2 regions of the Pseudobacillus sp. 179-B 2D1 NHS genome follow, and region 2 is predicted to be linked to the other one. Evidence: predicted binding sites of a transcription regulator. Region 2 holds the regulator's gene; the other holds the start of a gene.
What was found. Region 2 encodes LexA, which represses DNA repair genes until DNA is damaged. Its sites were predicted from a motif close to CGAACATATGTTCG; they were not measured.

Region 1 (16,791 bases), on a different contig from region 2:
TACATCTATTCAAGAATTATTTACAGATGAGGGTATAAATCGGTCTGAAATTACGTCCATTGATACAGTGAAATCTTCAACAGATGAGAAGGTATCCATTACAGAGCCAAAACAAATTAATAAAATAGTGACCGAAATATCTAAATTACAATTAAAGGAAGAAAACTTTACTGAAGCAGAGAATTCTCAATCATATTGGGTAACCATAAAAGCTAATAATGAGAGACGATTGGGAATGACTTTTTTTGACCAAGATTTTTTATCAATTTATAATTTTAAAGATAAAAAGCAATACAATTATAAAATCACTGATAATTCAAATATAAATGCCATTAAAGATTTATTTAAATAAAAGGAATGCCCTGAAAAATATGACGGGTTCTCTTTTGGAAGGGAAAACAATAAAATAGACACCGAAATAGCAGACAAATTAACAATATATTAGTCTGCTATCTTTATTGAAAAATTGTGTATTTTACCAAAATCCAATGAAAAATAACAGTGTATTTGCACCTGATTTTCAAGAGGACAACAAACTTTGTCTGTGCTAATTAAATGTCTGAGTTTGAAGCATTACGAGAATTAGGTGTGATTCATGAGTTAGTAATTAGCCTCTTTGAAAAATTGGATGGCCAAGTGTTACAAGACGAAGTATCAGTTATTAGAGAAAAAGTTGTCACAGCAACTCAAAGACTATTGGACTCTTAATTACTGCATAATACGAGTGTTTAATTCAATTAGGCGTTAAAAAGGCACCCAAAACCGGATGCCTTTTCTAGTATTAAAACCTTTGCTAATTCCATTGTTATTTGTTGCTTATAAGGTCGCTTTCTCTTCCAAAAGAGAACCAGTTATGAAAAACAGGGCATTCTCTTTTTATAAGGTGATCCAGCCACTTTTAGATTGTACTCTTTTTACTACGCGTTTTCCGGTAATTTTATTTGGTTTTCATTTCAGAAAAAGCTACTCCTGGATAACTAAACTTGTCAGGTATAATTTTTTTAATAATCTTACAAGCTTCTCGTGGGAATGTTTTTTCAGAAAAAAAGACTGCCTTTTATTAGACAGTCTTGATACAAAAGAGTAACAAAAAGTTATTTAAACTTTTTATAATCTCTCAATTAACTATAATATCTTCTACTTCAGGAGCCTGATCGTCTGGGGTATTAGAGTTTCCTCCGTCTTCCCTTTTTAATTTTTCTAAGTTGTATAACATGATCGCGAGCTCTCCTCTAGTGAGCTGATCTGCAGTTCCGAACTTTGTTTTGGTCTTTCCGTTAGATATTCCATTAGCAACTAATGTATTAACAGCTGATAGATAGCGTGGAGATACATCAGAAAATTTTGTCGTACTCTCATTCACCGGGGATAAATCATAAGCATTAACAAGAATGAGAGCCGCTTCACCACGTGTAAGTGTATCATTTGCACCGAATAATGAGGTAGTCTTTCCATTAATGATCCCCAATGAACGAAGTACTTCTACTGCTGGTATTCCCCTTGTTGGTACATCAGTAAATTTAGAAGTTTTTGCTGCCTGTTCAGGAATGAGATTTCTAATTTTGGCAATCATGATTGCACTATCGACACGCTTTATAGGTTCTTGTACTCCAAATTTCGTTTCCGATAGCCCTGATACAATATGATTATTGTGGAGATAGGTTACCGCTTCAATATATCTGTCTGATACATCAGTAAAAGTAGCTGCTGAAGTATTGCTAAAAGACGCTGTAAATACTCCTCCAGCCAAGATACCTGCAATCATAGTTTTTGTTACTTTATTCTTCAATGCTTTTCTCTCCTTTTGGTAAAATGGTCCTTTGTATATAAAATACTATAATATTAGCAAAATAAGTATTTAGTTTTAACTTCTATATCATAGCATAAGGATTTTTTCTTTGCTCGGCTTGTTGGAATTCAAGACTATTTACCTAATTATGTTTTAAGTATATAATTTAAAAACCGCGAGCAAGAAAGGATATCTCATCTTGTTCGCGGTTTAATCTATTTTTTACATTTCTTCTTTGGTAAGTGGATCATTCATCTTCATAGTCATATGGGTTGATATTATTTGCTATTTGCCAATTTTCTAATTCGGCTTTCTCAATCATTTCTTGTTCTGCTTTTATTTCTTCATATGTTGGGTATTTCATTGCTTTTCCTCCTTAATTTGTATGTTCAACTAAAAATTTATCTATATCGACTAATGTTAATAGCCTAAATAATTAGTAAGTCTTTTCGCAATCCACACAAACATCATCTACATAATCAACGACATTAACTTTTTCTTCTTTGTAAGAGTGGCCACAAACAGAACAAGTTATTAAGCTCTCATCTTCTAACATCCATATTGTTCCCCTCGATTCAACAGTGTCATAAATTAATTTTTTCAAATCTTTATCTGCTAGCATTTCGGGTGAAACGTAACCCAGGACTCGAAAATCTCCATTTTGAAGCACACAGATATTTCCTCTATTTTCTTTTTTAAATGTTTTACCGATCCAAATATGTCCTTGATAATGCTCTAATGTTTCAAAGTTATTCCACTTGTTCACTGTAAACGCTCCCCTCGTTGCACATCTGCAAGAAGTTGGTTTAAAAGACTTAAGGCTTCTTTCTCTTTCCCTTCTTCTAAAGCAACAATTACAGGGTTAAGCCGCAGCATTTCTTCCTCATATTCGTAATCTTCCAATTTTAATTGAATATCTTCTGCTCTTTCCAGTGTAGGGTTATTGATAAGTTGTTTAATTAGCTCAATTTTAATAACATACGGTTCAAAATTAGGAATTTCCTTTTCTCCCCTTTGCATTGGAACCAAAACAGGGAGTAAATATTTGGCTAAATACTCCTGGTTAGAACAAGACATAAGAAATCCCATCGAGGTTGCTATTAATTGTTGATCAAATACATCGGTAATGATCACATTTTGCATGTGATACTTCAAAATAAACGCACTAATTTGTACCGGGTTATCATGTATTAAAATTGTATCTTCTCCTTTTACATAACCTAATAAAAATTCTGCCTCTGTGTTTGCTAGTCTCTTGTTTTCCATTTCATATCTTCCTTTCGATTATAATCTGATTGTTTAACTAACCATTCTGATAGCCTACTTTGTTTACTTTTCTCTCAAAATAATTTTTCATATAAAATGAAACTTTACGGATTTAAATAGTTTTTATTATGCAATCCCCCTATATTTATTTTTCAACAACAAAAAGCCCATCGGGATGATTATTCAAAAACAGCTAAACAGAAGCTGTTGATCAAATCACCCGATGGGCTTGTAATTATTGTTGTTTTGGTAAATTAAAAAGAAAAAAAGAAAATACTTCTATGTTGAGTGTACTAAATTTCTATATGAACTGCAATCACTTACATACATAGACACAACCAGACCTTGCTGATATTTACTAAATGTTTGTTTACTCAATGCGGAGCTTCAGTCGCAGCCTCCCCCACCAGAATCACTACTTGATGAATGCGAAGATGAGTCATAAGATCCGCTGTCCTGGTAATGAGTATGAGACGACGATTTATGGGAAAGCATATCTGAACAACTTCCTGACCTATTATCATGGTTGTCCGTCCACAATGGTGTTACGGAGTATAAAGGATCTACTTGTTGAGAATCAGACTCCCTTTTTTGTTTATAGAATTCCTTTTGTCTCTTTTCTTGCTGTGGGATAGAATGGCCACTTCTCCTTCTGTTTTCAAAACTATAGGTATCAATACCTTCTCTATTACGCTTTTTTAAAGAGGGATCTTCTTTAAAAAACCACAAGTAGGTCTTAATCACTCCCCATAGCAGGGAAATACCTATTAATACCATTATCACGATGACAAATTGATTCATGTATAACGCCTCCTTTATTTCAGTGGTTATAGATATGATGTTGGTTCTCTCACGATTTGTAAAGGGATAATTAACCTTAAATTCAATACTTTTGTATAATTGAAATATATTTACAGACTAGAAGCCTTTTATGTAAAAAGGGTAGAACAAGTATGAGGAATTACTTCCTGTTATCCTTTGCTGACCTCACAACCTCTTGAGCTGTTTCCCAGGTGCTGAAGTGGATACAGAATGTGCTTCCCGTTGGAAGTTGATGATCTTTCGCATAGTGATTCCACTCTGATATTTTTAAATTAAAATGGTTAAAGTGCTTTAAAGCAATTCCAATTAATTGGTCACTGGAATACTTTCTAATTGACTGGCGCTTTAGAATTGCTGCTGCGTCGTTGAATATTTGTTTTTTTGCATGGTTCCAGCTTTGAAAATGCTTTATAAAGACACCACTTCTTAGTAAGTCATGTTGAACAGCAAATGAATCCCATGCTTTTATAGAGGTAAAGTGATCTTGATATTTTTTCGCAGTCTCGATTAAGTTTTCTTTAGAAAACGACCTTTTTTGCTGAAGGACCGCCTTACTTTCTTGAAATATACTATCCTTTGCCTCATTCCAACTATTAAAATGATTTATAAAAACATGAGCATTCGGTAAACCGTGCTGAGCAGCATAGCGACTCCATGTATTTTGGCTAGTAAAATAAGTGCTATGCTTTCTGGCAATCATGACAAGTTGTTCTTTGGTGTAAAGGTTCCGGAAGAGCGGCCTCTCGGAACCAAAGATTTTTATTTTTGCTTCATTCCAACCGTTAAATTTATGCATATAGACTTTGCTACTGAGCAAATCCTTTTCCGACGCAAAAAAATTCCAATCTTTCTGCTTTTGAAAGTAGGAGCTATGTTCTTTGGCGATTTGTATTAACTCTTCTTCGGTAAAGGAGGGTTCGAATCTTGCTCCAACTGGTACATTATCACCAAAAATCTCTTTCTTTGCTATATTCCATGATCCAAAATGATAAGCAAATGTTCTTGCTCTAGGAAGTTGATGCTTTCCTGCATAACTATTCCATATCGAAACGGAAGTGAAATATTCATTGTTCTCTTTCGCTATGTGCTTTAGTAAGGTTTTATCATACCTCATCTTAGACTCCACCCTCTTAAGAATGTAATAAAAAACAGGAGGTGCTAAGCCCCCTCCTGTTAGAATATCAGATATATGTGCAACTGTAGCAATGATGCAAGGATTGTCGTAATTTTTAAATGTCGAGCGGCTCCTTATATGGCTCACTTTGCTTGAATATTTTACAGGTAGTAAGACAGGATACTTCTGCACTTTAGTAATATAGATGAGATTGTAGCTTTATAAAAAAGATTGATTAGAGCAACAGCTTTCTGATAACGAAAAGAGCCTATAAAAAAGATTAAATAAATTCAAGCTAAACTAATTATTATATAAAGAAGAAAAAGGAACAGAAAAATACCACTCAATATGTAAATAGGAACTAAAGCAGCTTCTAACGCTGGTTTTGCTAAGTGTGGCTTATTATCTTTCCAAAGAAAGTACATTAAAATGCCTAAAGGAAAGATAAGAAAAGAAATGATTTGCACTCTATCAATACGCTTAACTCTTTTCCTATACGCTTTAGAACACGGTTTGCATCTTTTCTTCAATGGATAATAAGGATCTATTTTGTATATTCCTCCACAATCTATACACCTTGCTTCTGTAACCCATTCCCGAATACGAGCCATAATCTTCCCTCTCCTCATACATGAAGTCAGTACGTTTTTTTATGTATATCACTAAACAGTGACGCTTTTGCGTGTCTACCCTATAGGGAATCTTTTATTATTCATCAAGGGTCGTTGCCTGTTCGTCAATTGCAGACTTTTTATCTCCATTCGTTCTGTACACCCAGACGTTGTTATCTTTCTTATAGAAATAAGAGAATTGAAGCGCTTTGTCATCCAGTAGCATGACTTCGAGTACATATTCGATATCTTCACTTAAAATTTTATCAAATGGAAGGAACGCTGGATCGAATTCTACAGTTTCAGGGCTTTTGTCAGTTTCTTTACTGTCATATAACCAAATTTCGTATTTTTTATCATTTGTAATTATTTTCGGTTCACCAAATATGTTTTTTACTTCTTCTTTCGTAAAGTTTTCTTTTGTTTTTTTTTCTACAGATTCTTTTGTAATGGGCGGGGGTTCAGATGAACATGCACTTAACATAAGTATAATGATTAGGATTGCAAACAAAGACATCTTTCTCAATTTAAAGGCACTTCCTTTCGTTCATGAATTGCAACCAGATGCACCTAATATTGATTATAAATTCACAATAAAAATTACTCGAAGTGGAATTATGCGCTTAACTGGAAAACATGATGGATTTCCTGCATATGAGTTATGGAAGAAAATTGATGGCCAATCTCCAAAGAAAGTGTGGTCTCGACTTCCTGGGCCTGGTGATACTCCACTTTTACTAGGCGGTGTGATGGATAAATCGGTTGATAAAAACTTAGAAAAATAACCATTTTAGGCGTTAACAACTATTGGGTATTTTTTCCGCTAAATAGGTTGTTTTTTCCTTTTTAACCATACTTTATAAGGTAAGTTAAGTCAAATGCGGATTCTAATTTTTCATAAAAAGACCCTCTTTACTGATGAATGTAGTCGAGTTTCTTCTATAAGACAATCATGGGAGCAGAGTTATCACATTAAGAAGAAAGAAGCTACCCGTTTGGACAGCTCCCTTAAAACAATTAATCTTTTTAACAAGCTTCATTTTACACATCATGGATTCCTGAGTATGTGTGTGTTCCAGCCGAACTGGACCGACCATTAAGTCATTGGTCCAATTTGGCAATGCCATTTGTGCTCGCCAAGCTTAATTGTGGATCGACTGTATTACATTTCGACTCTTCAAAAAGTAAAGCCTTTTCTGATTGATGAATTAACCAGACAGCATGTTCAACTGGTAAATTGACGGTAGGTACTTCATTAGGAACTGAGCGGCTCCTGGTTATGCTCACTTCGCGTTTGGCCACTTTTATTATAGGATGATCCGATCTTTCTTCCGTCCTATCTTCTTTTATTGAATATTTCTCTACCTCTTGTATGAGCCAATTAATTTGCTCTTTATTGAGGCTTGTATGAGCATATTCTTCTCCCTCAGTCTCTGTTGCAAAAGCTAAGTTTTCCTTTATTTCTTTAAGTTTTGACATTCCTTTTCTCTCCCTTTGATTGTATGTGTAGCTCCCAAAGATCAAGATTACCAGTTCTTATTTTTTAGTCTCACAACTCAAACAAGTAAAGCTGTAGATGACTTTTCCCTCGGATTTAATAGCTTGTTCTGAATTCATAATCATCTTTTCCTTACATTTAGGGCATCGCATAAGAATTTTCCCTTCCTCTCTTTCCTTTTTCAAAGCAAGGAATTTATCTATTCATTTAAACTATGATTGTTTGCATTTTATCAATGAAATACAGATTAATTTTAGTCATTATTAGTAGGACTAAAAGATGAAAGTGGATTCAAAGGATTCAATAGAGAATTTGAGAAATCATCTTTTTGAATATATCTATCACTGGCATTATTACTTTTGCTTTCTCCCTTAATAGAACCACAAGTCTGACATTTTCCATTGATATGCAATCTAACACAAAAACACTTGGGACAATTAATAAATTTCTCCAATAAAAATACCACCTTTAATAAACAACAAGTGTCAATAACATAAAGAGTAGATGTTACACTTCATTCACGTACTGTTCATCAACTTCTTTTACTGATTCTCCATCCAATTATTGGTACAATAAAGGTAGGAGGTGTTTTTAGTGATCAAAAAATATTCATTCATTGTGTTTTGTTTTATATCCTTACTTCTTGTTTTTACTGGATGCCAAACGAACGACTCAAACCTAGAAAAATCCCCTGCTCAAAAACGTTCCGAATCGGAAAATGGTGTTACTATCAAAACTGAAAAAGCGGAATATCCAATTTCAGTTAAGACGATCACTGTTGAAATTCAAAATGACAGTAATGAAGAATATATGACTGGTGCTCACGTTTTTCTTGAAAAAAAAGTAGAAGGCATATGGCGTACAGTGCCCATGAAAGCAGAATCTTTCACAGAGCAAGGTATTATTCATCCTCCAAATAAATTGTCATCTCTAGATCTTAATGTAAATGATCTAAAATATAAGCTTACGCCAGGTGAATATCGGGCTACTATTGGCGAACTTGCTGCTCCATTTAAAGTTGTAGAATGAGAGAGAACTGCTGCTGGTTCTTTCTCTTTTAAATCAATTATTATCTGAACTATTTCAAAGTATGTGTCAGAAACGCAGCAAATTAATTTTAGGCTTTATCCACGAACAGTGACATAATTACTTTCCCAAGATAAAGGCATAAATATAGTCTCTCCTTTCATTTTATCTTTGCAGAATACATGAATACCTTTTCCTAAGTCTCCAAAAAAACCATAAACTTTCCAATCACATGGTTTTTTCTGAACTTCCTTCCCACTATTACACTTATATGGATTTGATGAAATGCCTTCGCAACCAGGGCATCTAAATTGCTTTTCTCCTATTGCCTTCAACATATCTTCAACAGTTTCAAAAATCTTAACTTTGTCTGCATCAATGGACGGTTGATTAGCTTCCTGATAGTAATTAATAGCGCTATAATCTCGCTGTTTTTCCCAGGCTTCTAGAATGACCTCTTGAGGGATATTTAGAGCGGTGGAATATTCTCTTAACTTGTTTCTTAAATAACTTTCAAGGTCTTCGGCTCTTTGATCACCGGTTTCTCCTGATGATGATTTTCGGGCTTGCTCTTTCAGTTTCTCTATTGTCTGTTCCATTATTTTTCCTCCTTCAATATCACATCATTAGTTTGGTTTGTTACGGAAGCATCAAACCTTTGGTCTGCTTCCAGTAAGGCCATATTTGCAATAAAACTTGCGGGGGGCTCAAGTTTGGCACCAATAAGCATTAAAGCATGCTTATACATTTCTGCTCTTTTTGCTTGTTCAACTAGCCAATCAAGGACTGTAGCATCTTTCTGACTAACTATTAATTCCTCTTCACCGTTTTCAACTGCATGTTTTATCTCCTCGGTTAAATCGTTCGCATAATCTAGCATTTTATTTTCTTCCACTCTGCTCACCTCTTGTCACTCTATATACCTAAAACTATCCACCATACGGCAGCTAGTTAATCTCTTATTGGCAATAGCTTGAAATACTGGATACACGAATTTCAATAAATAAACATTCATAGTAATCATGTGGAGTTTTTTAAATTTGTAAAGAGAGAAATTTATACAATACTAAAAAAAGAAGGACACATTAAGTATCCTCCTGTAAAACAAATGGTCTTCTAATATATTTATTCAATCTTCATATTTCTTTAAGCCCTTATGTGTAAGAGCAATATTTGTTTCCGAAAGTTTAACAGTGTAATAGTAAGCATAGAAAATAGATGTTGTAATACGAGCCTTTGTAATAAAAGATCCATAGTCTTTTTCCGGATAGTGTAATCTTAAGGTATATCCATCGAACTCATAATTCCATGTGGTGTTTCTTATAGAATCTTCTATCGTTAACAGGCCTTCCTCTGCAAAATTAACTCCATAGGGGTCTAATTCTTTATAAGATCGTTGAACTTCGATTACTTCACCTATATGACCAGCGTACTTTCCACTTATAACCTTTACTTGATCCCCTACTTCAAATGCAACATCTGCATATGCATCCTTTAACTCTACTATTCGGTCATGAATCTCAGTGATAGGTGCATTATTTAAACCATGACCTTTAAGGTTTCTTGTTTCACCTATTTTTGGAGTGTATTCTACAACAATTAAATGGTAATTATTTTCCTTTGTTTTATCCATACGAATCTCAAATGCGATGTTACGGTTGATTTTGCCCACTTCTATTCTTTTTGTATTTGAGTCTTTCTGTGGTACTTCTTTTTTTAAGATTTCTAAAGCTGTTAGTAAAGATTGAGTCATTTAATTACTCCTCCTGATTTATTATGGTCGTAATCCTTTTAGTAGTAATGATTAATTTTTAAGCCAATCAATTGCAGCTTCCTTAAAAAAATCCATTATGTTATCTTTGGATATATCTTCTTTAAATGAGTTTGACAGGCCGTTCCCGGTAACTTCGTTATATCCCACTTGGGAGACGGCATAATCCGGTAAGGACCAAACCCCTTTGTTTTGTTCACTTGCTTCTTTTTCAGCGTTTAAAAACTCTTGTAAGTATCTAGTGTTTGGCTCCTGGACATAGCGGACAATGCCCATACCTTCACGTAAGACCATTTCTTGAAAACTCTTCCCATCCACATACAGATAAGCCAAATATCGACCATAGTGATCTTTCTTTTCTCCTTCATCAAATTCAAGTTCCACAGTTTTATTGCTGAGTGTTCTCTTAGCAAAATCACTTGCTTCTTTACCAAAAGGCATTCCTGCATTTGGACCAACAGACTCCGGTGTATCTAATAAAAGTAGGCGAACCTTTAATAGACTTCCCTTCTTAATAGAGAGATTTTCTTCGGGATGGACATAATTTGATTCAGCTCTAACCGTTACTGTGTCGCCATCCGATATAGTCTGTATGCTAGCAAAAAGGCGGTCAGGAGGGCTGGATCGGTCCTCTTTTAGATTATTCTTAACTGGATAGCAACCGCTCCCAATCATTAATAAAATGATGATACAAAGGCTCGTAAATATAGATTTCTTTTTTGTTATCCGTCTCTTCTTTTTCCACATTTTTTGCTTTAAAAAATTCTTCATGTTTTCTCCTCCATTGTTTTTAATAATTAATAGTCTCAGTCCTCTCTAAATAGCTCGTCTATCTCTCCTTCCTGTGCAAAACACAAAAAAGCCCTTTGGATTGGTAAAACAATGCATTGAAAATACATTGTCTTCACAACCCAAAGGGCGTATGTTTGATTTTTGATAAAAAAATTAAAAAGAAAAAAGAAAAAAATACTCCAATATATACAGCTTATCATAAAGCCTTGTTAAAGAAAATTGTTGATATATAAAATTAAAAAATCTCTTGTGGAAGGAGAATGGATATTTACACTATTGTTTCTATTTACGTGAAGCACACGACTTTTTTATAAGCAGTACTCCCTTATTTCAAACCTACATTTGATTAACAATATGCAGAAAACGAAACCAACTCAAATTTAAATGGAGACAGTAGAAAAAGTTTAAAAGTGGCAAGAAAGGTGCGCAGCTGGGACATAAATGGCAAGCTAAACTTTTCGACAAACCTCTTAATGCTCAAAAATCATTTGCGTATCGGAACATAAGTTCGTATAATTACAATAAAAAGAACTGGTGTTCTAGGAGGCGTTTTAGATGTTATATAATGACCGCAAAATGATGAAATGGAGAGGGCTCTTGTTATCCGAGCATTCTGAGGAGTTGCAAAAAAAGGATATTCTTAAGGAAGCCCATTATATTGATGAGCAAGAAAAAGAGCAGTTTAATCGGATTGTAGAAGAATCTTTTCATTTAAAAGTACCCATTACTGTCAGGTTAAATACCTTCGGCCGCCCCTATTTTAATGTGATAGGTATAGTTGAATCCTTGGTTGACAAAAATTACTTACACCTTTCTGGTACCGGTAAAATTCCTATTGCTGATATTGTCTCCATAGATTTGGCTTCCAATGATGGTGAAAGGAATGGACATTGATTACAGTACTCTTCCTAAAAGGTCTATACTTTGTGTAGATGTAAAATCTTTTTTTGCGAGTGTTGAGGCGGTAAGGCGTAAAATCCATCCACTTGATGCATATATCGTTGTTGTTGCAAATAAACAACGGCCTGGTGCGGTAGTGTTAGCCTCATCTCCTCTGGTAAAAAGGGAATTTGGTATAAATACTGGCTCCAGAGCTTATTCAATCCCGAATGATCCACGCTTAATCATAGTAGAGCCTTCAATGAAGTTATACTTAAAGGTTAACAATATGATTATGAATATATATAAGCGATTTGTTTCTGACGACGACTTACACGTCTATTCGATTGATGAAGCATTGATTGATGTTACTGCATCTGAGAAATTATTTGGTGATAAATTTGAAATTGCTCATAAGATACAGAGAACCATTTTTAAAGAGTTAAAGCTTATTGTCACTATCGGAATTGGAGATAATCCTCTTCTTTCGAAGCTAGCACTCGATAATCAGGCTAAAAATGCCGCTAACGGCTTAGCATACTGGTCATACGATAATATCAAAGACACTGTATGGAAGATCCCTAATTTAAAAGATATGTGGGGTATTTCAAGCGGATACATAACTAGATTACAAAGCATGGGTATTAATTCTGTGTATGATCTTGCCCATGCTGATAAATATAAGCTGAAAGAAAAATTTGGAGTATTGGGTTTACAAATGTTTTATCATTCATGGGGTGTAGACTATACGATCTTATCGGAAAAGGTAGAAACAAAGTCAAAATCCTATTCCAAGAGCCAAATTTTAATGCGTGATTATTATAATGAGCGAGAGATTTTGATTGTGATTCATGAAATGGTCGATGAAGTAGCTATGAGACTTCGTTCGCACCGTGTATCAGCAGGGAAAATTGCTCTTGCTATTAGTTATTCTAGGGACATTGAAGAGAGAGGATTTAAACATCAAATGCAGCTGCCTCGACATACAAATTGCACAAAAGACCTAAATACTCAATTTGAAAAACTGTTTAAGAAGCATTGGAGAGGACAGCCAGTCCGACAAATTTTTGTGGTATGCGGCAAATTGGAACCTGCCTTGTACGAACAAATAGATTTATTTAGTACTAATGAAGAATTGGAGAAAAAACATGCACTTGATGAAGCAATGGACGAAATTAGGTTCCGTTTTGGGAAAAGTTCAATCTTTTGGGCGCACAGCCTGCTACCAGCAGGAACATTCTTAAAAAGAGCTAATACAATTGGAGGACATAAAGGCTAAGAAGAAGAAAAGAAAATTAATCGTATACTGATAACAGGCCGGCACACATAAAGTACGTGCCAGCCTGTTATTTTATTGACATAGAAGATTACGATTCTTTACGTTTATTCCAGGATTGAGCCTTCATTAGAGCTGAGTCTTATTATTTGGGTTGGATTATAAATAATTACCTCACTCTCATCAGCACCTAATGGCGCTAAGGTAACATATTTGGAGTGTATGAGTATAAATTCCGTTGAAATCTTTCTCTTAAGTGTTAAGTCTGACCAGTGAGTTTGATTACTATATTTTTCATTGATGTTATCCCGGTAAGAAAAGGAAGAAAGGATATTCGTATCCAAGGTCACTGGATTCATTCCAGCATACACCCCTTGATTTTTCTCATTCTTTGACAGTTGGCGCCACAAGGGGATTGTATTTTCTCCGGCTTTTTTTATTTCTTGTTGCGTTTCAGATACAATAAAACGCAATTCATTTAATGCACGCTCATACTCCTCGGGAAATTGTTCCTTAAAAGAGTCATATATAGGCTGAAAGAGTCGGCGTTTCTCTTCCATTTCCCCATGTTCCTGCGTTCTCTTAATACACTCTAAAGCATCGTAAGTAAGAGCGGTAAAAAGGTGACGCCCCAAACTTCTTGGTTCAGCTCCTTCTTGATAGCCCTTAATATCAAAGTCATACCTATGTTCCTTATAAAAATTCCAAATTTCCTTTTCTTTTGGACTCATATAAACCCTTTTTCCAACAAGAGCACACATGAGTAGAGGTTCTTCAATGAAATGAATGTTCACTTTTACTTCCACCTTCGGATATCATAAATTTGATCTCTAGAGCAATCTGTTTAATAGGTCTTTATTTATTATAGAAGTAATTTACATAAGTATTAATATCATCGATTTCTACTTGAAATAGAATAGTGCTCCCTGGCATATGCCAAGATTGGTCTGCAGTTAATAATGTCAATATCAAGCCCCTTTCCCTAAGCCAATTCGTTAATTCTGTGGAAAGGGCAATTGTCTTTGTATCTTGATAAGGCTGGGACACTAAAACCCTAGAACCGTCTAAACGTTCATAAATACTAAGGTGGTCCGAATAAGGCATAATGTCATTATCGCGTTCCGCAAAATGTCGTCCTTTTAATAGACAAGTCCATGAACAAGTTTCACTTACCTTCTTCTCAATTTCTTGTTCCCTTACCCATGATAAAAATCGATTTTTATCTGCTAAAGAAGATAGGTCGTCTAGCAGTTTAATTTCATCTAGTTGAACACATGGCATAATCCCTCCACCATCCTTTGATTTCTTTTATCATGATGAATGTTTTAAAAATCTTATATGGCCCGCCTCTTTCTTACAGCTTCCAACAATGCTCCATAAGGATTTGTTTTCACTATATTGCTACGAAGAGCTTGAGAAAACGCTGCTAAGTAATCTGACTCAAATTGGATACCGCTTCCTTTTCTCAAAATAGACATTGCTTCTTCAGATGTAAACGAACGTTTTCTATAAACTCTTTCTTCGGTTAATGCATCATACACATCTACAATAGCAACGATTTTCGATAAGGGGTGAATTTTATTTGTTTTTAATGCTTGAGGGTAGCCGCTTCCATCATTCCGTTCATGGTGTTGCAGAGCAACAGTACTTAATATATTTTTCTTTTCATCTTTTAATGCCATTAAGCGATTATAGCCAAGCTCGCTATGCATTTTGATAATTCTGTATTCATCGTCGCTTAATCTTCCAGGTTTGTAAAGAATACAATCTTCAATATCTAGCTTTCCAACATCATGAAATAAAGCAGCTGCACCTAAATTCATCATCTGTTGATGGTTTAGCTTTAGCCTTTTTCCAATCATTAAACTAAACATCATTACATTCACAGAATGGTGAAATATATCTTTTCTACGATGCAATTCTTGATAAAGGGTAAATCGTTCTTTGCACTTCTTGGTTTCATCCATAATGCTTTGAATATACAAGTTAATCATCGAGTTACTCGACCCCTTCTCTGTGTTTTCACAAGAGAACCCTCTTACTTCAGGATTTCTATAATCAAGTCTGTTATCTAGGGAATCTTTGTTTCAACACCTGATTCTGAGAATAATTAAAGGGGTGGAAACGTGTATGTAAGAATAATATTGTTTTTAATCCCAGAAGACTTTAAATAGTAAGAGTTTGCTCTTATTTTGCGCTTATCTCTTCAACAGGAATTATGTGGCGATTTGCTGATTCCGCAAGGGCCAATTTTTATTTTGATTTATCTCTAATTGAATGCTGTCACAAAAAAGACACAAACGTAAATCGTCTATTTATATTTACCGATAGTATGATTAATCAATTAAATGTTCATCCAATATATTCAACACTACTTTTTGCATATTAGTCTTCTCTTTCTCTGCTTTTTGTCGAATTTTCTCCTTTAACTTAGAAGGCAGTTGTATGGTCATGAGATCCATACCGGATTCAATTAACACCTGTTTACCTGTGACTTCTATTCTCCCTTCTTCTATTCTCTCTTTTAAAAAACTACTGAGTTGCAGGGATACGTTCTCAAATACTGTATTTTTTAACTTTATGGTAAGCATTGTTGGAGATACTGCGTCAAATTCAAAATAAATGTTAGCAAGATCACTTTGCTGATAAATTATATCTATCCATTGAAAAGTAAGCGGATGATCAAGTGGAAGGGTCGCTGTAGCCAAGCCAGGATGACCAATTTGTTCACCGTAAGTTAGAGCGTAGTCTGGAGTTAAAAGATGTCTATAAATCCCTTCATGAAATGACAATATCTCACGAGTAGGGAGAATCATAAATTGCCACTTCTTCTTTTTATCCCAAATTAATCTGGCTTCATTAATTGAAGGAGATGAAAATCTTTGATACAAAGCGATATTATGCTCTCGATCATAGAAAGGACGCCTTTTGATGTATTCCCTTCGTATATATCTTTCATGCTTTTTGCCAAATATACGAACATCCTCTTCCTTAATGTAATAGGCATCTTTCCCTTGCATTTTCCCCTTTATAGCTGGCAATTGCCCTTCGTGAATAAAGTGCTGAATGGTCGAGCGGGAAAGACCAAGAAACTGAGCTGTCTCTGCTGTGGTCCAGCCCAGTTTTTCATCTTTTTGTTCTTTAGCTAAATTTTCAACATCTTTTTTAGAAAGCAATCGCATTCCTCGTTTTTCCCAGTAAGTAAGAAGTGTAAGCTTTCCTTCTTTTATGTATTTATAAATAGTGGATTTTGATTTATTTAAAATAGTAGCTGCTTCTTCAATTGTATAGCCCTTAGGTTGGTAAACTGACATGTGGTACCTCTCCTCCAGTGAAAGGGGAATTAGTTCTATTAAGCTGCCTATACTCTCTTATAAAAGATGGAATTTCGGAACAATAAAAGATTTTCAATTCATGATAAGAGATAGGTAACCCTCTTCTTATAACCTTTTTATATATTACTTCTAAGATAGAGTCTCTTACTTTTTGAGGTAAGACTATACTCGGTTCCTTTAATTCATGTAGATACCTCTCTCTAAGCAGATTATAAATCCAGTCTCTTTCTACTTTTGATAATTTATAAAATCTACTCTTTTCATGTGTGAAGTTCTCTTTGTTTTTCAATTCTTTGTTCATTTTTTCTTTCCCCTTTATGTAAGTATAGAACCTTATCGTACTTCCACCCATCCCTTTTTGATAGCGCTTACTACAGCTTGTGTTCGGTCGTTTACATTCATTTTTTGCAGGACACTACTTACATGATTTTTAACCGTTTTATCACTTATATCAAGATGCTCTCCTATTGCACGATTACTTTTGCCGTCAGCTAATAGCTGCAATATGTCACATTCACGCGGGGTTAAAAGATGAAATGGTCTTGCTACCTCTTTTTGTCTAAAACCAGTTTTGTGTATTGATATTCGACGATAATCTTCAAGAACGTTTTT
Region 2 (16,791 bases):
TAAAATAATGTTATTGTATATATCCAACAAATACAACGGCAGGCGATTGGTTATCTTGAATAATTTATGAACACGCCTGCCTATTTATGCTAGTTATGTGGAGGAGAGCGCTAATTGAAATTGTGTATGACTGCCACTTTGCGATGATATAACTTCGAGCCGGGCATCAATTCTTTCCTTTAGCTCGGGCACATGAGAGATTACACCAACGAGCCGTCCGGAGTCCTGAATCTCCATTAACGCTTCAATCGCCTGGTCTAACGATTCGGGATCAAGCGTACCAAACCCTTCATCAATAAACATTGTTTCCAACGATACCCCACCTGCATATTGCTGGACGATCTCCGCCAAGCCGAGAGCAAGCGCAAGTGCCGCCTTAAAGCTTTCGCCCCCCGACAATGTTTTTACGTGCCGTTCCTGGCCAGTATACTGGTCAAAAATTAACAACTCCAAACCGCTTTGAGCATTTCCTTTTGCCCGATCTGTTTTGCGGTGCATCGTGTAACGCCCACCAGTCATTTTTACGAGCCGCTCATTTGCCACAACAAGAATATCATCAAGAAAAGCAGCTAGCACATATCGTTCAAATGTTAATTTATGCACATTTTTGCCGTGCGTGATCTCATAAAGATGACCGATTAAGCTATAGTCTTTCTCCAAATCTTGTAAATGCTCATTCACAGCTGCCACTCTTCCTACGATGCGCTGACAGCTGCTGATTAAATGGTTAAGAGCAAGCCGCTCCTTATCTTTCGCAGCTATCTGCTCCTCAATTTCAGCTTTTTTTGTGATTAATGAGGCAAGATCCGGCTTTTCAATGCCCATTAGGCTTTCTGTAAATTCCTTCAATAGATCGGATACGGAGCGAAAATGCTCGTGAAAGGAATGGATCTCCTGTTGCAATTTCTTTAATTCTGCTTCCGTCCTTTTGCTTGCTGAATAGTGCTTAAAATCAGCAAATCCATTTTGCTCCATCAATTGTTTAAAACGCGCTCGTTCAGCATCTAAGCGTTCTTTTTGCTGAGCAATTGTACTTTGTATCTCCTGTAAGCCTGCTTCAACAGCTGCAAGCGCTGTTTCTGCAGCCTGCTTTCTTTTTAAGGCTGCCGCCAACTGTTCCTCCAAACGCTGCCTCGTTTCTTCAGCTTGCTCGACCGCCTGTTCATACGCTTCTTTTTGCTGAAGCGGCACCGGAATGTTCTTTAACAATTCGTCTACATGTGACTGCTTGCCAGCATATAATTCACGCGCTTCTAGTTCTTCTTGCTGACATGCTGCTAACTCAGCACGCAGCTCTTTCCATTGTACATTCAGACGGTTTCGTTCTTCAGTCCATGCCTTCTTTTGCTGCAGCTTTTCATTCGCTTGCTGAATAGCTCGCTCGGCAGCTGCCTGAATAGAAACCAGCTGTGCTTTTTGGCCGTCTATATTTGACCAATCCACTTTTAAATGAAGCTCTTTCGTTTCCTGCAAGAGCTCGTTTAATACTTCTTCTTCCTTCTGTAAATGAATTTGAATACGAGCCAGCTCACGGGCAGCTTCATGCTGTTCTTTTTCAGCTTGTGCTGACACCTTTTTGGCCGCTTCAATTTCTTCTTTCTCCGGAGCATCAGCATGAGCTTTTGCCGGAGATGGATGATGAGTGGAACCACAAACAGCACATGGCTCTCCAGCAATAAGAGACTGCGCCAACATGCCTGCCTGTTGTTTCTGCCAGCTTTCTTCAAGCTTTTTCACATTCATCGCGGCAGCTTCTAGCCCTTCCTTTTTTTCCTTAGTTAGATGTTGCTGGTTTTGCTCCTGCTCTTTCAAATGTTTGATCCGCTCAGTTATTTTACTAATCTTCTCAATCAGCTTTATTTGGGCTTCAGCCTGATAGCCGTTCTTCTCTTCATCGTAAACAATTTGCTGCCAGCGATCGAGGGAAGACAGCTCCTCTTCCAGCTTTTCTATTCTTGTTTCTATTTGTACGGACTGTGCAGAGAGTGTTTCCCGCTTCTTTTCACATGCTTTCACTTGGACATTCAAGCGGTTTAACATCGCTTTTTCCGCATCCAGGGAATAGACCGATTCTCTAAGCGCAATCAGCTTGTTCAGCCTATCGGCCGCTTCTTTCCGCTCTGCTTCTCTGCCATTTTCCTCTTGCCACTGCTGTTCAGCTTTTTCCAGGGCTCTTTGATGATTGATAAATGTTATGCTTGATTCTTCTGCCCTTTTTACATCTTCATCCAGATGTTTCTTTAACTGCATGCACAAGTCTTCCTGGTGCCCTAAGTTCTTTGCCTTCTCTGCCCATTCAATTTCTTTTGTTTTTTCGGCGATTTCAGGCGTTCTAGCTTCTAATCCTTTTTTCTCTTCCTCCAGCTCATCTTTGCGGGCGATTTGCTGGATAATGTGCTTTGTCTGATGAATATTTCGGGTTAATTCATCGCGTGCATTTTGTTGTTGTTCAATTTCCTCTTTCATTCCCACTAACTTTTCCGACAGAAAATCAATATCTACTTTTAATTGTGAAAGAATGGCTGCCTCGTTTCGAGGATCTTGCTCAAGCAGTTCGCTCATTTTGTCGGTGGCGGGTTCGATGCTGTCCAATAATTGCGCTCGTTCTTTTTGCCCACTTTCCACTTTCTTCGCTAATTCATCTGCCTGGTGCTTTAACTTGTCTTCTATCAATTTATAAAATTGAGTGTGAAACAAGCGTTGCAGCACTTTCTCCTTCTCTTTGCTGTCGGAAACGAGCAGCTTTCTGAACTCGCCCTGGGGAATCATCAATATTTGTCTAAATTGATTCGCATCAAGCTGGATAATTTCTTTTACCTTTTCGTCCACTTCTCGGACATTTGCTGCAATCAGTTTTCTCTCTCCACTGTCATCGATTTCATAGAGTTCTGCTTTTGCAGTAATAGTCCGAAACCCTTCCCCGCGCTCTTTTCTCTTTTCCTGCTGGGGAGAGCGGTAAATCAGATAATTGCGTCCCTTCAAAGAGAATTCGAGCGATACCTCTGTTAACAGGCTGTCTGCGGCAAACTGGCTGCGCAGATCGCTTCCCGTTCTCTCTTCTCCACTTGCCCGGCCGTATATGGCAAAGCTAATCCCATCAAAAATAGTTGTTTTTCCTGAGCCGGTTTTTCCTGAAATGACAAACATGGTCCGATTCTCCAGTTGCCTGAAATCAATCTCTTCCCTTCCCGCATAAGGGCCAAATGCCTGCATGATTAATTTGACTGGCTTCATTTTTGATTCGCCTCCAGCTGTGCCTCATGAATAACTCTCTCTATCACTTTTCTTTTTTCATTTGTGAAACTATCTGTTGTCATCTGACTGTAAAAATCAGCAAAAAGGGCAAGATCAGACTTTTTCTCTTCCCGTTTCATTCCATAGCTTTCTTTTTTGCGCTGATCAATCACATCAATTTTCCTCTCTAAATGAAGAATATTTGGATAAGCTTGCCGAAGCTTGCCCATCGGGTCAATAATTGCTCCACGGTCAAGAAGAGTCACTTTTAAATAATCTTCTGCCGCTTCCTTTTGAACGCGGGCAGGGTCAAGCAGCTCCTCCATCGTTCCCTCCAATGAGCGCATATCTCTCTTTGGACGGAGTGTTTTTTCTTCTATAGAGAGCGCTCCCTTTTCATCAACAGTCACAATCGAAATGCTCTTGCGCTGATTTACCTCGGAAAACGAATATTTCAGCAGAGAGCCCGAATAGCGTACCTTCTCATGTTTTATCGCATCCGGACTATGTAAATGACCGAGCGCCGTATAATGGAAAGGAGCAAACAATCCAGCATCTATACAGCCGGATCCGCCCACCGACAACGTTCTTTCCGACTCTGTTGTCTTTCCACCGAGAACAAAGGCATGGCCGACAAATATGTTCACTTCTCTATAGTCCATCTCTTTTTCCAGCTTGCCTATTAGGCACTTCATGGCATCTTGATGGGTATGAATCGAACTGTCACCAAGCAGCTGCCGGATTGTGCCCGGTTCTGCATAAGGAACACAGTAAAAGTTAACCCCATTAATCCGGACAGGTGAAAATTGATCGTCCACCTTTCCTTTCAAATAAAACTGGCTATTCTGAAACCAGGAGGAACCAAATGAAAGACGTTCTGAACTATCATGGTTCCCAGAAATGGCTACAATCGGTGTCTCCAGCTCCACATTAATTTTGAAAAGCATCTCATTTAACAGCTCTACAGCGCTTGTTGGCGGTACAGATCGATCATATAGGTCACCGGCTATGACAACGGCATCCGGCTTCTCATCTTCTACTATTTTTACAAACTGATGTAAAACCTCACGCTGCTCTTCTGTCATATAGACTCCATGAACGAGCTTGCCTAAGTGCCAGTCTGCTGTATGTATAAATTTCACTTCTGTCACCTCTAATAAAGTCTCTCTTTTCATAGTATAGGAAATTATAAAGAAAGCAAATTGCTTTTCTTTACAAATAGCTAAATAGTAAATCTTAATTATTATGAAGCCTTTTTACGCTAAAATGATAGGATCATCATTAACTGTTGTATCCATTTTCTCCTTTGTCTATAATTAGTAGCGATAGAAGAAAGACTTGGAGGTTGGCATCATGCTGCAAGGTTGGTTTTCTTATTTCATCCTTTTGTGGGTAATTATTCTGGTCGGCAGTTTCGCGATCGGCGGATTTTTTATGTTTCGCAAGTTTTTAAAACGGCTGCCAAAAGCAGATGGAAAATCAGATATGGACTGGGAAGAATATTATGTTGATCAGACAAGAAGCATGTGGAAGAAGCCGGAAAAAGAACTATTGGAAGAACTCGTCAGTCCCGTTCCTGAACTTTTCCGGGATGTGGCTCGTCAAAAAATCGCTGGAAAAATCGGTGAATTAGCATTAAAAGAAAAAGCGGGAAAGATTACGCAGGATTTAGTAATACGAGGTTATATCATTGCTACTCCAAAGAGGGATCATAAGTTTTTGCGTAAGAAATTAAACGAAATGAAGATGGATTTAACTCCTTACGAACATTTATTTTAAAAAGAGCTTGCGGCATCAAACGCAAGCTCTTTTTTTCATGAAAGCGGATTTCCACCAAGTGAATCTTGATCTAATTTAGTCCGCAAGCTTCGATATTGTCTGTACATAGCAATGCGCCATGGGATGATCATTGAAAAAGCAAGAAGGAAAAACATTCCGCTTAATTGGCCAAGATGAATCGTTGAACTCAGCACAACCTTGCCGACGATCCGAACGATTAGCAGGGTAATTAAAATAATAGGAAACGCTTTTGAGCGCTTTAAATAAATATCATCATTACGAATTTCAAAATTTGAAGTTTTAATTAATAAGATCGAAAATAACATCCCTACAACTACGGCTTCCAACAACTCCATAAACGTGACCCGAAACTCCGGTATAACAAACATAAGCGCTCCTGTGCTCATAAAGAGCGGAGGGAGCATAATTTTATTGGCCGATGTCGGTTTCTTAGAGGCCTTCATACGAACAAATATCACTGTAATTCCCATGATTACTGCTAAAACGGATGAAGCAACAAGCATCATCTTCATCATTCCTTATCTTTTACATTTGCTTAGTTATTATAATCAATTTTTTTGGAAAAGACAAAAGCCGCCTCCGTTCAAAACAGCTTAATCTATTAAACGGCGTAATGCCTCATTTACCCGAACCTCATCAAAGGGCTTAGTAACGAAGTCTTTTGCTCCCGCTTCAATCGCTTCCATTACCATCTTTTGCTGCCCCATCGCTGAGCAAATGATAATTTTTGCTTGAGGAAATTCTGATAAGATTCGTTTCGATGCTTTAATACCATTCATAATAGGCATGGTAATGTCCATAATAACGATGTCTGGCCTTAGTTTTCGATATTGTCGTACCGCTTCTTCCCCGTTTTCAGCCTCCCCTAAAACCTGATGGCGCAAATTCGTCAACATATCTATCAGTGTCACTCTCATAAATTTTGTATCGTCCACAACTAATACCCCTGCCACTGGCCTGATGCCCCCTCTTGTCTGGAAAATAATGTAACATATGTCTTTATCCTAAATATACCTGTTTACACAAAAGAAGGCAATCAATAGATAAAGTTAAAATCCAGTAAAGCCGCCAAACAACGGGCTTAAGAAAATAATAATTTTTGTCATCCAATCAAAGAAAAGTACGACTCCCATGACAATCATAATATAACCGCCAACCTTCATAATGATTCCACTGTGGGTGCGAATCCATTTCATGCGGCCGATAAAGAAAGAAAGTATAAAGAACGGAATAGAAAATCCTAGCGTATAAGCAATCATATATAAAAGTCCTGATCCCGGATTGCTTGCCGCAAGAGCAAAAACTGACAATAAAATAGGCCCAGTACACGGTGTCCAACCTGCAGCGAAAGCGAGGCCGATTAACAAGGAGCCCAGATAGCCGCTCGGACGATTTTTGAATTCAAGCCGCCGTTCTGTCATCAAAAATTTCGGCTGCAAAATACCTGTCACAATTAAACCAAAAAATACAATAAAGATGGCACCAATCTGTCTAATTAAATCCTGGTACTGCGCCAGTATATTGCCGATAACAGTCGAAGCAAACCCCAATGATATAAATATTAAAGAAAAACCGAGCAGAAAAAACAACGTATGCAGCAAACTTCTTTTTTGCAGCATTTTATTCTCATTTTTTAATTCACTAACGCTCATGCCCGTAATATAAGAAAGAAATGCGGGATAGAGAGGCAAGCAGCATGGTGAAATAAAACTGAGAAACCCTGCTCCAAAAGCTAATAAAAAGTTAAGATCGTTCAATCAAACCTCCTGCCTTTCATTGATATTGTAACAAAGTTTCAAGCAGGAATCGAAAGAAAGAGATATGAATAATTTGTGTCCTCATCCTTCCGGAAAAAGGAAATCCCTCAATTTAAAGTAACTTTGTTTTTGAAAAAAAGTAAAAGATTGGGTATACTAGAGAAACCAACGAACACTGACCTATTATTGCATAGAAAGGACTTTCCGCCGTGCATAAAGACGACTTATTGGATGCTATAGAGAAAAAGCGGTTGGAGCTATTTCACATTGTCACTGTTAAAGGATTAAACTCTCCGCTTGCCGTTAAATGCAGCCAAGAGCTTGATCTTTTGTTAAATGACTACGATCGCAAATACGTTCATTCTTCGGTCCCTCTTTATCAAAAACAAGTACCTAATTAAAAAATGAGCAGAGTCCCAAAAACATCTGCTCATTTTTATGCTTATTTTTACAAAATCTAAAAAATAAAAGCACTCAATAACCGAGCGCCGTTTATTTATTATCAAATTGCTTGTTCATTTGTGCCATCATTTGATTTATTTTTTTCTGCGAAGGCTTTTGGCCCATCTGCATCATCATCATTCGCAGCATTTGTTCATTAATTGGCGGATTCTTTTTTAAATAGTCCATCATGTATTTACGGGCTATAAAAAATCCAAGCGCAACTCCGGCAATCAGAGCCAGAATCCCGACGAGTACATACCACATATACTACTTCCTCCTTCATGTCGTCTACTAAAAGTTTACTAAACCAAAGGATATTATACAACATGAAAGAGAAATTTTCTTTACTTAAATAAATTTTCTTTCCTGATCGGCTCGAGCCAGCCATAATTCTTTCGTTCGAAATCAACAGCGAAGAGACAAGCATTCAACTTTTTTAAGGAATAAAAGAAAACGGTCTCCGCTTCGTAACTTCCCCGTGCCTTCAAGTGAAGGCATTTCGCCTCAGCGGACAAAACGGCTTTCCCCTTCTTTTCTGGAAGTTCAATCGTAAAAAGGTTGTTTTTTTCAACCGCAAAGCTGTCTTTACCCATTAATGCTTCTTTCAAAATAGAGGCGAGGGATCGCATCGAAAATTCTTTTGTAATATATTGAATTTGTTTTTCCACTATATTCTTCTCACTTTTTTGTCCGATAGAGCTTTCAAAAAATAACTGAAAAAAGTTCTGTTCACGCCCGTAAAAATAATGAGCGAATTCTTCTCCAATCCAGTAAATTTGATAGCTTCTCATTTACTTTTACCTCCTGCTTGTCCTTTTCCTTATTATAAGAAAGAACCATCGTCAAGGTTGTTGAATTTTGGAAAAAACGTTCACTAGTTTTGTCGATTGGATCAGAATGGCACGCGATTCAAATCTATACTCACTTTTCAACACAAAAAAAGCCGGGGTTGCTTTACAGCTACCCCAGCCTTTCTCATGTATCTTCTTATTTATTGAACAGTTCTTTTGCCCGTGAAACTACATGTTCAACTGTAAAACCATATTCAGTCATTACTTTATTTCCAGGAGCGGAAGCGCCAAATCGGTCAATAGCGATAATCTCGCCTTCATCTCCTGTGTAACGTTCCCATCCAAGGGAAGAGCCCATTTCAATCGCAAGGCGCTTTTTCACTTCTTTTGGAAGAACAGAGCGCTTATATTCCTGACTTTGTTTCTCAAAGCGATCCCATGACGGCATGCTGACAACAGACGCATGGATGCCTTCCTGCTGGAGAGCTTTTTGTGCTTCCACCGCTAAGCTCACTTCCGATCCGGTAGCCAGCAACAGCAAGTCTGCCTGCTCTTTTTCGGCTGCTGAAATAACATAAGCCCCTTTTGACACTCCTTCTGTCGCTGTTTCGGAAGTGCCTCGAATAGTCGGCAAGTTTTGACGAGTCAGCACAAGCACAGTCGGTGTTGATTCCGAAGAAACAGCTAACTTCCAAGCAGCAGCTGTCTCATTCGCATCCGCCGGGCGGACAACCGAAAGATTCGGCATGGAGCGAAGAGCGGATAAATGCTCAATCGGCTCATGCGTCGGTCCGTCTTCTCCCACCGCAATACTATCATGAGTAAACACATAAGTAACAGGCAGCCCCATCAAAGCTGATAGACGGATCGCCGGACGTACGTAATCGGAGAATACGAAGAATGTTCCGCCGAACACTTGCAGACCGCCGTGAAGCGCCATTCCGTTCATCGCCGCTCCCATTGCAAATTCCCGTACGCCAAACCAAATGTTGCGGCCTTCATAAGCAACAGGCGAGAAGTCTTTTTCATTTTTTATGGTTGTTTTATTAGAGCCGGCCAAATCAGCAGATCCGCCGATGAAAGTTGGAAGGTTCTTTGCAATCGCATTTAATACTTCTCCTGATGAAGCCCGGCTTGCTAACGATTTACCTTCTTCGTAAGATGGGATATCTTTGTCCCATCCTTCGGCTAACTCTCCGTTTATCGCAGCCTGAAGCTGCTGGCCAAGTTCAGGGAATTGCTTTTTATATTCTTCAAACAGCTGGTTCCAATCCTGCTCAACAGCTTGGCCTTTTTGAACAATCAGTTCTTCAAAACGGCCGTATACTTCCTCAGGCACGTGAAAATCCTGCTCAAATGTCCATTTGTAATACTCTTTTGTCAGCTTCATTTCATCTTCGCCAAGCGGCGCTCCATGTACGTCTGACTTACCGGATTTATTAGGTGAGCCATATCCGATAACTGTTTTTACTTCAATCAGTGTTGGCCGTGATTCGTCTTTTTGCGCTTCTTCAATCGCTCTGGAGATCTCTTCCATGTCATTTCCATCTTCAACACGGAGATACTGCCACCCATAGGCTTTAAAGCGGTCTTTCACACTTTCAGAGAAGGACTTATCAAGATCGCCATCAAGAGAAATATCATTGGAATCATATAAAGCAATTAACCGGCCGAGCTTTAGATGACCTGCAAGGGAAGCAGCTTCGGAAGCCACACCTTCCATTAAGTCTCCATCACCGCAAAGTGTGTATGTATAATGGTTGACTACGCTATATTGGTCCTTATTATAGACGGCAGCTAAGTGTCTCTCCGCCATTGCCATTCCAACTGCCATGGCAATCCCTTGGCCAAGAGGTCCGGTCGTTGCTTCTACACCGTCCGTGTGTCCGTATTCTGGATGTCCTGGTGTTTTACTGCCCCATTGGCGGAAATTTTTAATTTCATCCATTGATAAATCATAGCCCGATAAATGCAGAAGGCTATATAACAGCATAGACCCGTGTCCTGCTGACAAAACGAAACGGTCACGGTTAAACCATTTTGAATTTTTCGGGTTGTGGTTCATGTAACGGCTCCACAATGTATAAGCCATTGGAGCAGCTCCCATCGGCAGACCCGGATGCCCAGAATTCGCTTTTTCAATCGCATCTATAGAAAGTGTGCGGATCGTATTCACTGCTAATTGATCAACTGTATCAAACATGGAAAACTCCCTTTCCTTACAAATATTGTTCCTTCTTAATATATAGGTCTTTATCAAAATATACAAGATGTCTGAGAAGATCTATTATTTGTCATTTTCTTTTCCGTTTACTCCATATAAAAAAGCCAGCGTTTGCCGGCTCATTAATGCATTCTTTTACGTTTTTGAATGTCTTTAATTTTTTCAGGTGTCACTTCATTGCCTTCAGGATCAAAAATACGCACCGATTCCACTGTATTTTTCATGGACGAGCGAAAAGCACGTAAGTATTCTTGGCGCAGGCTTGTCTGCTCTGCTTGTTCCTCTGCGGACAGCCCTTCAGTTTTTGATTTCTTGGAAAGCTCATTAATACGAGCTAGTTTATCTTGAGAAAGCATAGATGGGGTTACTGCCAATTCGTTATAAATCAGCAGACTCTCCTTTCTTTTTCTTTAATATATTCTTGCCTTTATTTTATTAAAAGGGAAAGGAATAAACAAGAAAGATGCCTATTCAAGATCTTTATCCGCCTGTTCAGCATACTCTTTAAATCGTCTGTGAACTGTCGCCTTAGATACCCGATAACCAAAGCCGTTTAAAGTAGCAGCTATTTCTTCGAAAGTAAGGTTATTGCGGCGTAGACGGACAATTTCTTCCATCGGCACTTCCTTCCTCTCTCTTCCGGCTGGGTTTCCTCTATTCTTTAAATTGTCTTCAGGTCGAAAACCGTTTTCTACCGCCCGTTTCATTCCTCGCTTGATTTTTAAATTATGAATCTTCCGCTGGTATTCTTCTACCATGCTAACAATTTGAATAACCATTGAATCTGATTCTGACAGCTGCAGCTCTCCATCATCAGCGATGCTAAATACTTTTACTCCTTCTTTAAACAAGCAGTGCAGCAAAGCAATTTTAGCATTGCCTCGTCCAATTCGTGTTTCATCCTGAATCAGTACAGCATCAATCGATTCCTTTTTCACTAGATCTAGCAAATCAAGCATTCCCGGCCGATCTAATTCATAGCCACTCACTTGCTCTTTAATCACCGCTGCCACTTCATATCCTTTTCGGAAGGCAAGGCTGAGCAGTTCTTCCTCTTGCCGTTGAAGCGACGTTTCCTGTGTTTCTTTTTTTGTGCTTACACGGCAATATATAATAGCTTTCACTTGAAATTACTCTCCTTTAAAAGCGATCTGGCCGCCAGTATGAGATGAATGCGAAGTAATGGGAATAACGAGAGTGTCTCCCGGTAATATTTTAACGGAATGCAGCTTGTTCTCTTTTTGTATCCACATGATAAAGTCCTCTTCTTCCATTTCCTTGCTGTTATTATACTGTCTGGCAATGCTCCAGAGAGAGTCCCCTTCCCGTACGGTGATTTCTTCGTAAGGAAGACGTTTCTCACTCACATTAAAGATCAGCATGCTTCCTGCCATAATTGTAACAGCCATAAATAACAGAACAAAAGAATTCTTTTTAACAAACACTTTCATCATTCAACATCCCCTTCAAGCGAATACTCGTTCGTATATTTATCTTTATTTTAATAGGAACATTTGTTTGAGTCAAGATTTCATTCGAACTTATGTTTGTATCCTAAAAAGTGACATGTTATAATACAGAAAAGAGATAATCTAAGAGGTGCAGACAAATGACAAAATTATCGAAGAGGCAGCAAGATATTTTGGACTTCATCAAGCTTGAAGTTAAAGCAAAAGGCTATCCTCCTTCCGTGCGCGAGATCGGGGAAGCAGTTGGATTGGCATCCAGCTCCACTGTCCATGGCCATCTTTCTCGTCTGGAGAGCAAAGGACTGATCCGCCGCGATCCAACGAAACCACGCGCGATCGAAATATTGGAATTGGAAGAAAGCGTACCGAGACAAAAAGTAGTAAGTGTGCCATTAATCGGGAAAGTAACAGCCGGAATGCCTATTACCGCCATCGAAAATATTGAAGAATATTTTCCTTTACCGGAGCGGCTTGCACCTGCCGATGACAATGTATTTATGCTGGAAATCATGGGCGACAGTATGATTGAAGCCGGCATTCTAAATGGTGATTATGTCGTCGTACGCCAGCAACAGACAGCCAAAAATGGCGAAATAGTTGTAGCGATGACCGAGGAAAACGAAGCCACCGTTAAACGCTTTTTTAAAGAAAAAGACTTTATTCGCCTTCAACCTGAAAATTCATCCATGGAACCAATTATTCTGTCGTCTGCTACTATCCTTGGCAAAGTGATTGGCGTCTACCGGGATATCCATTAACTGCTGGACAAACTCCTTTCTGCTCTATTGTGCGGAAAGGAGTTTTAACTTTTTTGCAAGAGTAATAGAATAGCAGTTAACCTATCATATGACGAGCCTAAAGAAGATATGATTGTTTAATGAGAAAAGCCATTCACCGAACAACAATCGAAAGTTCCATTGCTAGATTAAAAGCAAGAGAGTCAGAGTCTCTTCAACCACCAAAAACCCCTGGACCTTTATAGGCCAGAGGCAGAAAAAATTGATGATTGAGTTCCCCACTTACGCAATAATGCCACGTTCATTCTCAAACTGTTTATATTGTTCCTCCTTCATAATCTTCTTTAAAATCTGCACCGCCTTCCACACTTCTTCATACGTGTTATATAAAGGGACTGGAGCAAGCCTGATCCCATGAGGAGCTCGAAAATCTGGAATAACTCCATTCACTTTTAACGCTTTACAAATCCGTGCAGCTTCTTTATGCTCCAAATAAATGTGTCCGCCCCGTCTCTTGTCTTCCAAGGGATTCCCTATCTTAAAACCGGCTTCGCTCAGTTCTTCTGAAGTGAGCTCGATCATATAACGCGTCATACATAAAGACTTTTTTCGGAGGTTCTCTATACCCGCCTCTTCAAAGAGTTGGAGTGAACCGATCAATGGAGCAATACTTAATATATGAGGTGTGCCGATCTGATAGGCTCCTGCCGCTTCTGCCGGCATGAACGTATGCTCCATATCAAATTGTTTCTCTTTGTTCGAACCAAACCATCCGGCAAGACCTGGCAGCTTGCCAAAATGTTTTTTATTTACATATAATCCACCGGCACTGCCCGGACCGCTATTTAAATATTTATAATGGCACCAAACCGCAAAGTCTACTTCCCATTCGTTCAATTGGTGTTCAATTGCTCCAATTGAATGACACAGGTCGAAGCCAATTAAAATATTGCGTTTATGGGCTTCTTTCGTTATGCGCTTTATGTCAAGAATTTGCCCGCTCCGGTAAAGGATGCTCGGCAAGACGATTAAAGCCACCTCTTCTGTCATTGCTTCAATCACATCTTCTTCTTCAATAAGACGCCCATCGCGGCTTTGTACGCGAATCAAGTGATCCTCCGGATGATAGCCTTTCAGCTGAATCTGGCTTCGTAGCGCATAGATATCAGAAGGAAACGTAAGTTCGTCTGCCAGTATTTTTGTTCGTTTGCCTTCCGGCTCATAAAAGGTGGCAATCATCTGATGCAGATTCGTTGTTGTGGAACCAGTCACTATTACCTCCTCAGGCCGTGCCCCAACTAACGATGCCAGCTTCCCACCAAGCCGCTCCGAGAGGTCATACCAAGGATAACCCCCTTCTGTCCACCCATCAATTCCGAACTGCTTCCACGAATCTAGCAACTCTAACAACGATTTCTCTGATCGTCTGGACAGTAATCCTAACGAATTACCATCGAGATAAATGATTCCTTCTTGAATATAAAATTCGTTGCGAAAGGATGCCAGCTCATCCTGTTGATCAAGCTTGCAGGCATATTCCCGAGAAGAATCAAACTGCTTTTTACCCATTTGTCCATCCCCTCTATTCTCTATATTCATTCTTCCAATTTCTACTATAACGATAAATGATTAGCCCGTCACTTATTCTTAAAAACATAAAAACCTTTGTGTATTAAGCAATAAAGAGTAATAAAATAATTTTAAGTTACTCTAAAGTAAGATAGGTTATTTAGGTCATTAGTTGCATAAATTTCCATCCTCATGAGATAATGGAGGTAAAACAGGAGTAAATTTATATGTCAATACTAATTTTAGAGTCTTTATTACTAGCTTTCCTTCTTTTAATTTATCCTTTCTTCGACGTTAAATACACAAAGTCGTTAAAGGAGAAAAAAGATACCCTTTCGAGAGTAAGATTCTTTAAATTTGTCATTTATTCAGAATGGACGATTGTAGCAGCAATCCTTCTCATGATAGTAATGACAAAAATAACGTTTAAAGATATGGGAATAACCCTTCCGCAGCAACCCCATTCAGAAGCGCTCGGCATGATCTTCGGCTTTCTGGCAGGCCTCTTTATTTTACTATTTGTTCTAATGAAAATACCGGCTTATCAACAACGCTTAAACAAGCAAACAGCAGACATCGACTACTTATTGCCCACAACTAAACAAGAAAGAAGATTATCTATCTTCGTTGCTATAACGGCAGGTGTTTGCGAGGAAATTATTTACAGGGGGTTTGTTATTCATTACCTGTCGAGTCTGCCAATTGACATTCAACCAATGTATATAATCATTATCTCAGCCGTTATTTTTGGATTTGGGCACATTTATCAAGGCTGGAAAGGCCTCTTGCTTACCGGGTTCATTGGTTTTATTTTTGCCCGTACTTATTTAGCTACTGGCTCCCTTTTATTCCCAATCCTTCTTCACATCGTCATCGACATGCGGTCTTTTTTATTTGTTAAGCCCTTGCCTAAAGAAAACCAAACAACTTTTACAAGAAACATTTAACTGTACAAAAAGCCCTTGATTTTGTCTGTATCAAGGGCTAAAAAGATTAATGTATTTTCAATATATCGGCATTCTTCCTCGGTGAGCTTATCTGTCGTAGATGGCTTAAACTTTGTAAATCTGCTTTTCTTTGCTTTCTTAAATATGCTTTTTGGTCCTCCATGAATAATAGGGCCAGGGCTTTTATTTTTACTATCAACTAATTCGGAAAAATAAGGGCTCCGAGCAAACCTGACATGCCCTTTTTTTAATACGCTCATACCTTAAAAGCAGTGTTGCCCTATCTAACGATTCTTCAAATCATTATTTAGGGATTTTTGCCGTCCTTTTTTTGCCATTCATCCTTTCCAATTGGATTTTATTCTGCCCCTGACGTTCAGCATCTTTTTTAAATGCTTCCATCGCTTTGATGCAAAGAAGATTCATTCATTACGCCTCCTTTATTTCTATTGAATTTGCTTCTACACCTGGCAGGAATAGACTCCTCAAAAAGTCAGCATCACAAGAGGCCATACTGTCGAAAAGCGTATGGCCACTTCTCGCTAGAGCGCTAAAAATAATAAGAAATGTACGGCAAGATCGAAGAAAAAGGACCAAAAAATTACTCTTCCTACGCTCGGGTAATTCCTCTGAATGATTGCCAAACAGACAGCTAGAAAAAATTAGTGTTTTGTTCCATCCCTCCGATCTTTTTGGTTTATGTTTTCCCTGTTCCTATTCAAAAAAACATAAACTACCACCAACCGTTATTTCTACATTCAGTTTCATCTCCTTGTTTAACCACCCAACCCTCTAGTTCATCAAACGTGCTTACACCTTCTAGTGAACGAACCACTCTACTCTCCTCATTTTTATCGTTAATAGCTATACTCCTACATCAAATTATAATCCTCCAAAAAATAACAATAAAAAGCTGTTTCATAAGCTAATTACTAACTTTTCAAAAAGTTTTATCGGATAATAGATTAACAGCATTTAACAAAACTTACATTCCTAGATAAGAGAGGTGGATGATTTGGCCTTACAATATCAAGAACATGGCGATGAGAGTGCTCCTTTGATGCTATTTTTACATGGTGGTGGGGTAAGTGGTTGGATGTGGGATAAACAAGTTCAATACTTCGCCCATTATCATTGCATTGTTCCAGATTTACCTGAACACGGGCTAAACAATCACAAAATTAATTTCTCCATAAAGACTAGTGCAGTAGAATTGATCCAATTAATCGAGAAAAAAGCAGGAACGAAGAAAGTAATTTTAATTGGGTTTTCTCTGGGTTCTCAAGTTATCATTCAACTATTAAGTATGAAACCAGATTTAATTGATTTTGCCGTAATAAATAGCGCTGTTGTCAGACCCATTCCATACGCTAAAAAACTAATTCGACCTACTATCAGATTATCCTTTCCATTAATTAAAAATAGATGGTTTTCACAATTACAAGCAAAACCATTATATATAAGCAAAGACTACTTTGAAAAATATTATGAAGAAAGTTGTCAAATGAAGCCTGACACTCTTGTGAGAGTATTAGAAGAAAACATATCGTTTGGGATACCCGCAGATTTTAAAAAGGCAAATGGAAAAATATTAGTTACTGTAGGCGAGAAGGAAAAAGCCATCATGAAAAAATCCGCAAAGGATATTGTAGATGCTAATTCTCATTGCATAGGTATAGTTATACCTAATATTGGACATGGAGCGCCTTTGGCAATGCCCGACTTCTTTAATCGCATGGTAGAAACATGGATAAATGAGGATAGTTTACCACAGGATTGTATAGTGATAAGCTGATGTTTGTTTGATATTGCCTGTATG

Region 1: ACH0BF_RS16390 (YolD-like family protein) is a predicted target of LexA. The motif match lies at 11,187-11,200, and genes of this name have one in related genera.

What each region holds. Positions count from the first base shown of each region.
Region 1 covers NZ_JBIQDP010000017.1:7,644-24,434, forward strand. Annotated here, with positions in the region: gene ACH0BF_RS16315 (hypothetical protein) at 1-352, shown strand, start outside; gene ACH0BF_RS16320 (S-layer homology domain-containing protein) at 1,118-1,789, opposite strand; gene ACH0BF_RS16325 (hypothetical protein) at 2,226-2,555, opposite strand; gene ACH0BF_RS16330 (hypothetical protein) at 2,552-3,055, opposite strand; gene ACH0BF_RS16335 (hypothetical protein) at 3,443-3,856, opposite strand; gene ACH0BF_RS16340 (hypothetical protein) at 4,017-4,991, opposite strand; gene ACH0BF_RS16345 (hypothetical protein) at 5,282-5,602, opposite strand; gene ACH0BF_RS16350 (hypothetical protein) at 5,700-6,128, opposite strand; gene ACH0BF_RS16355 (DUF3238 domain-containing protein) at 6,094-6,387, shown strand; gene ACH0BF_RS16360 (hypothetical protein) at 6,704-7,081, opposite strand; gene ACH0BF_RS16365 (immunoglobulin-like domain-containing protein) at 7,695-8,129, shown strand; gene ACH0BF_RS16370 (hypothetical protein) at 8,225-8,725, opposite strand; gene ACH0BF_RS16375 (hypothetical protein) at 8,725-9,021, opposite strand; gene ACH0BF_RS16380 (KOW motif-containing protein) at 9,256-9,879, opposite strand; gene ACH0BF_RS16385 (thermonuclease family protein) at 9,931-10,668, opposite strand; gene ACH0BF_RS16390 (YolD-like family protein) at 11,245-11,583, shown strand; gene ACH0BF_RS16395 (Y-family DNA polymerase) at 11,573-12,847, shown strand; gene ACH0BF_RS16400 (hypothetical protein) at 12,952-13,638, opposite strand; gene ACH0BF_RS16405 (hypothetical protein) at 13,700-14,125, opposite strand; gene ACH0BF_RS16410 (HD-GYP domain-containing protein) at 14,179-14,838, opposite strand; gene ACH0BF_RS16415 (helix-turn-helix domain-containing protein) at 15,181-16,158, opposite strand; gene ACH0BF_RS16420 (hypothetical protein) at 16,139-16,480, opposite strand; gene ACH0BF_RS16425 (response regulator) at 16,513-16,791, opposite strand, start outside.
Region 2 covers NZ_JBIQDP010000040.1:192-16,982, reverse strand. Annotated here, with positions in the region: gene ACH0BF_RS23555 (AAA family ATPase) at 94-3,234, opposite strand; gene ACH0BF_RS23550 (exonuclease SbcCD subunit D) at 3,231-4,376, opposite strand; gene ACH0BF_RS23545 (DUF2621 domain-containing protein) at 4,588-5,013, shown strand; gene ACH0BF_RS23540 (CcdC family protein) at 5,049-5,537, opposite strand; gene ACH0BF_RS23535 (response regulator) at 5,628-5,987, opposite strand; gene ACH0BF_RS23530 (cytochrome c biogenesis CcdA family protein) at 6,084-6,791, opposite strand; gene ACH0BF_RS23525 (aspartyl-phosphate phosphatase Spo0E family protein) at 7,001-7,192, shown strand; gene ACH0BF_RS23520 (YneF family protein) at 7,284-7,499, opposite strand; gene sirA (sporulation inhibitor of replication protein SirA) at 7,580-8,026, opposite strand; gene tkt (transketolase) at 8,223-10,229, opposite strand; gene ACH0BF_RS23505 (DUF896 domain-containing protein) at 10,373-10,606, opposite strand; gene ACH0BF_RS23500 (YneB family resolvase-like protein) at 10,718-11,374, opposite strand; gene yneA (cell division suppressor protein YneA) at 11,381-11,704, opposite strand; gene lexA (transcriptional repressor LexA) at 11,860-12,477, shown strand; gene kynU (kynureninase) at 12,739-14,025, opposite strand; gene ACH0BF_RS23480 (CPBP family intramembrane glutamic endopeptidase) at 14,253-14,972, shown strand; gene ACH0BF_RS23475 (hypothetical protein) at 15,276-15,398, opposite strand; gene ACH0BF_RS23470 (alpha/beta fold hydrolase) at 15,988-16,767, shown strand.